2 regions of the Nigerium sp. genome follow, and region 1 is predicted to be linked to the other one. Evidence: riboswitches for the same ligand, from Rfam matches in the RefSeq annotation. Region 1 holds a riboswitch; the other holds the start of a gene.
The links. Region 1 has a riboswitch for thiamine pyrophosphate ahead of thiF (sulfur carrier protein ThiS adenylyltransferase ThiF). Riboswitches for the same ligand answer to the same signal wherever they lie in the genome.

Region 1 (3,410 bases):
ACCCGGTGAGCGGAGAGGACGCCGCCCCGCCACGCTCCAGCACGCGGCCCGGCCCGGCGAGATACGCGGCGCGGCCCGCCTCGATCGCGCCCCGGAACGCGCCGGCCATGCGCGGGAGGTCGGCTGCCGTCGCGATCGCGGTGTTCGCCATGATCGCCGCGACGCCCATCTCGATTGCTTCGCACGCCTGCGAGGGACGCCCGATGCCGGCGTCCACGATGATCGGGACGTCGATCTCGTCGACAAGGATCTGGATGAAGTCCCGCGTGGAGAGCCCCCGGTTCGATCCGATGGGCGCGGCGAGCGGCATGACGGCCGCGGCGCCGGCGTCCACGAGGTCCCGGGCGACGTTGAGGTCGGGGTGCATGTACGGCAGGACGACGAACCCGTCGGCGGCGAGCGTCCGGGTGGCGAGGATCGTCTCGTGGTTGTCGGGCAGGAGGTAGCGCGTGTCCCTGATCACTTCGACCTTCACGAAGTCACCGCAGCCCAGTTCGCGTGAGAGCCGCGCGATCCGGACGGCCTCCTCCGCTGTCCGGGCGCCCGAGGTGTTCGGCAGCAGGGTGACCCCCGCCGGGATGTAGTCGAGGATGTTCTCGGCGCCGGCCGTCGCCCGGCGCAGCGCCAGCGTCACGATTTGCGCGCCGGCCTGCTCGACCGCAGCCCGGATGAGGTCCAGGTTGTATTTGCCCGAGCCCAGAATGAACCGGGACGTGAACTGATGCCCGCCCAGCACGAGGGGATCGGCGCCGTTCGCGGGGGTGTTGCTCGTCATGTGATGTCCTTTCCGAGAATGAGTTGGACGACCGCGGTCGCCTGGTGCCCGGCGCAGATCGCCACCCGGGACGCCAGCAGCGGCAGCCCCGAGCCGACGTCGCTGCGGCCGTCGCCGCACAGGTACCAGCGGTCGGTGATACGCCTGGTCGCGATGAGGTTGGCCGGCGCGAGGCCGGCCATGCCGGACGCCCCGACCACGATGGGCCCTCCGGGCAGCGGGCAGAGGGCGTCCACGAGCATCGCCTTGGCGTCCGGCTTGTCGAACGCTTCGACCACGATCGGGTAGCCGCCCAAGACGTCCACCGCCAGCGCTGCGTCCAGCCGGACGCGATCCGTCACCACGTCGAGATACGGGTCGATCCGGACGATCGCGTCCCGCAGCGCCTCGGTCTTGGGCCTGCCGAGGTCCGCGATGCCGTACTGCTGCCGGTTGAGGTTGGTGAGGTCGACGACGTCGAAGTCGATCAGGTGCAGGCGTCCCACGCCCGTGCGGGCTAGGGCGATCGCGATGTTCGACCCGAGCCCGCCCAGCCCCGCGATGGCGACGGACGCCTCGGCCAGCCTCCGCTGCGCGTCGGCCCCCATGCGCGCCTGCAGGGCGTCGACGAGTTGCTCCTCGCTCGGGAGCGTCGGCGTCCCTCCCCCGCCCTGCGGTCCGACGGACGCCTCCCCGGACACTAACCGCCCCCCATGAACTGGACGATCTCGATCCGATCGCCCTCGTGCGGGACGCGCGTGGCCCGCTCAGAGCGGGGGACGATCGTCCCGTTGCATTCGACCGCGATCCGGTCGAGGGGGAAGCCCGCCTCATCGAGGTACGCGCCCAGGGTTTTGTCCCGCTCGCACGGGACCGGTTCTCCATTGAGGAATAACACGGAACTCTTCACTTCCTTCGCCGGCATGATCCGGACAGGTTCGACGGTCCAGGCGGCGTCAGCCTGTTCTCAACCCGTGCCCGGGCTCCCGTGGGATGGCTTCAGCATAGGCACCCGAGGACGCGCCCGCAGGCGTCCCGGAATCTTCCCTCGAGCCCACCGCGACCGGATGCCGGCCGGCGCTGTCGACCTCCGGGCGAGCCCGGCGAGCCCGGCGAGCGCGTCCGTGGACGCTCCCGCCCCGACGGCCCGCGCATTCTCTGAATGGCACTGCACGGCCTCCCACGATTCCGGCCCGACCAGGGTGCTCGTGCGCTACTTTTCTCCTGAGATCCATCGGAGCGGTCATCGCCGACCGCAGCTAGGAGATCCCGAGATGGTTGCCCTGCACACCGCCATCGCGATCATCGTGGTGGTCCTGCTCATCATCAAAGCGAAGATCGATCCGGTCATCGCGCTCGTCATCGGCTGTCTCTACCTGGGCCTCGCCGCCGGCGTCGGCTTCGAGGGCACCGTCAAGGCGATCACCGGGGGCTTCGGCGGCATCATGGAGAAGGTCGGTCTGTTGATCGGCTTCGGCGTCCTCATCGGAGCGTTGCTTCATACGACGGGCGCCTTCCGCAAGATCGTCGAAGGTCTGCTGAAGGTCTTCGGCACCAAGCGCATCCCGTACGGTCTGACCGTCGCGCTGGCCACCATCTTCCCGTCGATCTACGTCGACGTGCAGGTCGTCCTCGCGGCGCCGATCGCGCGGCAGTCCGCGAAGCACATGGGCAAGACGGGCCTCGCGCTGATGGCGGGGGCGCTCGGCTGCGGCATCTTCTGCGGCTATGTGTTCGTCGTCCCCGGCCTGTCCGCCATCTCGATCTCGGGCCTGTTGGGCATCCCGCTCGGTACGTACCTGCTGTACGGCATCGTGATCGGCCCGGTCACCGCCCTCGTGACGACCTTCCTGTTCAGCCGCATGCTCAAGCTCGGCTGGTGGAAGTCCGACAAGGACGAAGAGCAGAACGAGGCCCTGAACGAACTCGAGAGCCAAGAGGAGCCGGCGCAAGAGGAAAGCGTGCCCTTCGTGGCGGCCGACCCGCACTCCGCGGTGGCCGTCGCCGAGCCGAGGACGAAGTCCCTTCCCCTGTCGATCTCGCTCCTGCCGATCATCGTGCCGCTGTTGATGATCGCCTTCGGGGCGTTCATGGACCTGTTCAACCTCAGCAACGAGTTCATCGCGTTCCTCGGCAACGCCAACGTGGCGCTGTTCGTCGGCCTGCTGGGGGCGTACGCGCTGTCGCGCATCAGCGTGGGGCGCGACCGGGCAGCCGAGGCGCTGAGCGACGGCCTGCACACGACCGGCGAGATCCTGCTCGTCACCGGCATCGGCGGCTCGCTCGGCGACGTCATCGAGGCGACCGGCTTGGCGAAGGTGCTCGGCGGCCTGTTCAGCGCGGACGCCAGCGCCCCGATCGTCCTCTCGATCCTGCTCGCCTGGTTCATCGCGGCGGTGCTGCACCTCTCGATCGGGTCGGTGTCGGTGGCGGCCATCGCGGCGTCCGGCATCATCGCGCCGATCCTGACGCAGATCAACGTGTCGCCGATCGCGATCGGTCTGGCGATCGCGTCCGGGTCGATGTTCGCGCTGCAGGTGAACAGCAACTTCTTCTGGATGTTCAAGGCCCTCCTCGGCCTGACGACCCAGGGCACGCTCAAGACGATGACGACCGTCACGTCGATCGCGTCGTTGTGCTCGCTGCCGTTGGTCCT
Region 2 (3,410 bases), on a different contig from region 1:
CCTCCGAGCTGGCCGATTGGGATCAGACGATCTCCCTGCCCGCGGTCGGCCACGGCCACGGGGCCGTCGGCGGCCTGGCGCTTACGGCCCTCGGCGTCGTGTTCGGCGACATCGGCACGAGCCCGCTGTACTCACTGCAGACGGTGTTCAGCGCCGAACACAACGCCGTCGCCCCCACCCGCGAGGACGTGTTCGGCGTCGTCTCCATGGTGTTCTGGGCGATCACGATCGTCGTCTCGTACTGCTACTGCTACCTGATGATGAAGGCCGACAACGAGGGCGAGGGCGGCATCCTGTCGCTGGTCGCGATGCTGCGGCGCACGCTGGCGTCCCGGCCGAAGCTGGTCGGCATCGCGCTGACGATGGGCATCCTCGGGGCGTCCCTGTTCTACGGCGACTCGGTCATCACGCCGGCCATCTCGGTGATGTCGGCGATCGAGGGCCTCGCGGTCGTCGACCCGAGCTTCCAGAGCCTCGTGCTGCCGCTGTCGCTGATCGTGCTGACCGTGCTGTTCTCGGCCCAGCGCTTCGGGACGGCCGCCGTCGGACGCCTCTTCGGCCCCGTCATGTGTCTGTGGTTCGTCACGCTGGCCGCCCTGGGGCTGCCGCACCTGCTGTCGCGGCCCGAGATCCTGGGGGCGATCTCGCCGCACCACGCGCTGGCGTTCGCGATCGCGCGTCCGGGGGTGGCGTTCATCGCGATGGGCGCGGTCGTCCTGACGGTCACCGGCGTCGAGGCCCTGTACGCCGACATGGGTCACTTCGGGCCGAAGCCCATCCGGCTCGCGTGGTTCTGCCTGGTGTTCCCGTCGCTGGTCATCGCGTACATGGGGATGGGGGCGATGATCCTGAGCGACCCCCGGACGATCGACAACCCCTTCTTCCATCTGGCGCCCGACTGGGCCCGCATCCCGCTCGTCGTGCTCGCCACGCTGGCGACGGTCATCGCCTCCCAGGCGGTGATCTCGGGGGCGTTCTCGGTGTCGCGGCAGGCCGTCCGCGCCGGGCTGCTGCCCCGGCTGAACGTGAAGCACACCTCCAAGCAGGAGGGCGGGCAGATCTATATCGGCTCGATCAACTGGATCCTGTTCATGGGCGTCCTGCTTTTGATCGGCGTCTTCCAGTCGTCGTACGCGCTGGCGAGCGCGTACGGGCTGGCCGTGACCGGCACGCTGCTGCTGGAGATCACGATCTTCCTCATGCTGGCCCACTTCGTGTGGCGCGTGCACCCGGTGAAGATCGGCATCGCGCTCGTGCTGATCGTCGGCATCGAGCTCGTGTTCTTCCTGGCCAACGTGGCGAAGATCCTCCACGGCGGCTGGCTGCCGCTGCTGATCGCCGGCACGATCGTGACGATCATGATGACCTGGCGCCGCGGCAGCAGCGAGGTCGCCGAGCGGCGGGCCATCATCGAGGGCCCGCTGGCGGAGTTCATCGACCTGGTGCGCGAGGGCCACGTCCGGCGCGTGCCCGGCCTCGCGGTCTTCCCGCACCCGGACGCCAAGACGGTCCCGCTCGCCCTGCGGCAGAATTTGGAGTTCAACCACGTCCTGCACGAGCATGTCGCGATCGTCACGATCATCAACGAGAACGTGCCGCACATCCGTCACGTCGACCGCGCCCTCGTGAACGACCTCGGGTACGCCGACGACGGCATCGTGCACATCTCGTACCGGGTGGGCTTCAACGACAGCCAGTTCGTGCCGAAGGCGCTGGCGTGGGCGCAGGGCAAGACCCCCGAGATGGACCTCGACCCGAGCGAAGCCCGCTACTTCCTGTCGTCGCTGCGCCTGCAGCCGCGCGACGTGCCGACGCTGCGGCCACGCTGGCGACGCCAGATCTTCCTGTGGCTCTCCCGGAACGCGGCCCAGCGCACCCAGGACTTCCACCTGCCCGCCGAACGCACGATCGTCATCGGCGGCAACCTGGAGATGTAGCGGCCGGCGCCCGGACGCTGCGTCCGGGCTCTGGCCCGGCGTCCGTCGTTCGAGGACGCCTCTCCCGCCCATGCGCGGACGCCCCCGGCGCCGGCCGGCGCCGGGGGCGTCCTGATGGAAACGTCCCCACCGGGGGACATCGGTGGGTACTGTGGTGCCCGTTATCTCGCGGGAGTCCCGGCAGGGGCTGAGATCAGGCTGAGGCCGCCTGGACCGTCCGAACCTGTCCGGATCATGCCGGCGAAGGAAGAGAGGATCCTTCATGACTTCCGTTCACCCTCAGCACCGTCTCGACTACGTGACCGACGGCGACGTCCGCGTCCCCGTGACCGCGATCTCGCTCGCGGATTCACCCGACGGCCCCAACGAGGACGTCCGCGTCTACCGCACCAGCGGCCCGGACGCCGACCCGACCGTCGGCCTGCCGCCGCTCCGGGAGGACTGGATCCTGGCGCGCGGCGACGTCGAAACCTACGACGGCCGCACCCGGAATCTCCTCGACGACGGCCGCGGCGCGGTCCGCCGCGGGGAGGCGTCCCAGCGGTGGCACGGCCGCCGCAACCCCGTGCGGCGGTCGGCCGACGGCAGGACGGTCACGCAGATGCACTACGCCCGGCGAGGCGAGATCACCCCCGAGATGCGGTTCGTCGCGCTGCGCGAGAACGTGGACGTCGAGCTCGTCCGGGCGGAGGTCGCCGCGGGTCGCGCGATCATCCCGGCGAACGTGAACCACCCCGAGAGCGAGCCGATGATCATCGGGCGCGCGTTCCTGACGAAGGTGAACGCGAACATCGGCAACTCGGCCGTGACGAGCTCGATCGAGAAGGAGGTCGAGAAGCTGCGGTGGTCCACCCGGTGGGGCGCCGACACGGTCATGGACCTCTCGACGGGCGACGACATCCACACCACGCGGGAGTGGATCCTGCGCAACTCGCCGGTCCCGATCGGCACCGTGCCGATGTACCAAGCCCTCGAGAAGGTGGACGGCGTCGCCGAGGACCTCACCTGGGAGGTGTTCCGCGACACCGTCATCGAGCAGGCCGAGCAGGGCGTCGACTACATGACGATCCACGCGGGCGTCCTGCTGCGCTACATCCACCTGACGGCCCGGCGCGTCACCGGCATCGTGTCGCGCGGCGGCTCGATCATGGCGGGCTGGTGTCTCGCGCACCACACTGAGTCGTTCCTGTACGAGCACTTCGACGAGCTGTGCGAGATCTTCGCGCGGTACGACATCGCCTTCTCGCTGGGGGACGGCCTGCGTCCGGGGTCGATCGCGGACGCCAACGACGAGGCGCAGATGGCCGAACTCCGGACCCTCGCCGAGCTCACCGAGCGCGCCTGGGCCTACGACGTGCAGGTGATGGTGGAGGGCCCGGGCCACATCCCGCTGCACCTCGTGCCGGGCAACGTCGAGGTCGAACAGGACTGGTGCAAGGGTGCCCCCTTCTACACGCTCGGGCCGCTCGTCAC

Region 2: it holds a riboswitch for thiamine pyrophosphate, as region 1 does, so the genes downstream of both, thiC (phosphomethylpyrimidine synthase ThiC) here and thiF (sulfur carrier protein ThiS adenylyltransferase ThiF) in region 1, are expected to answer to the same signal.

The regions. Positions count from the first base shown of each region.
Region 1 covers NZ_JBDHZL010000019.1:30,531-33,940, forward strand. Annotated here, with positions in the region: gene WMJ97_RS05760 (thiazole synthase) at 1-775, opposite strand, end outside; gene thiF (sulfur carrier protein ThiS adenylyltransferase ThiF) at 772-1,455, opposite strand; TPP riboswitch at 1,648-1,754, opposite strand; gene WMJ97_RS05770 (SLC13 family permease) at 2,029-3,410, shown strand, end outside.
Region 2 covers NZ_JBDHZL010000009.1:49,559-52,968, forward strand. Annotated here, with positions in the region: gene WMJ97_RS03685 (KUP/HAK/KT family potassium transporter) at 1-1,937, shown strand, start outside; TPP riboswitch at 2,096-2,203, shown strand; gene thiC (phosphomethylpyrimidine synthase ThiC) at 2,200-3,410, shown strand, end outside.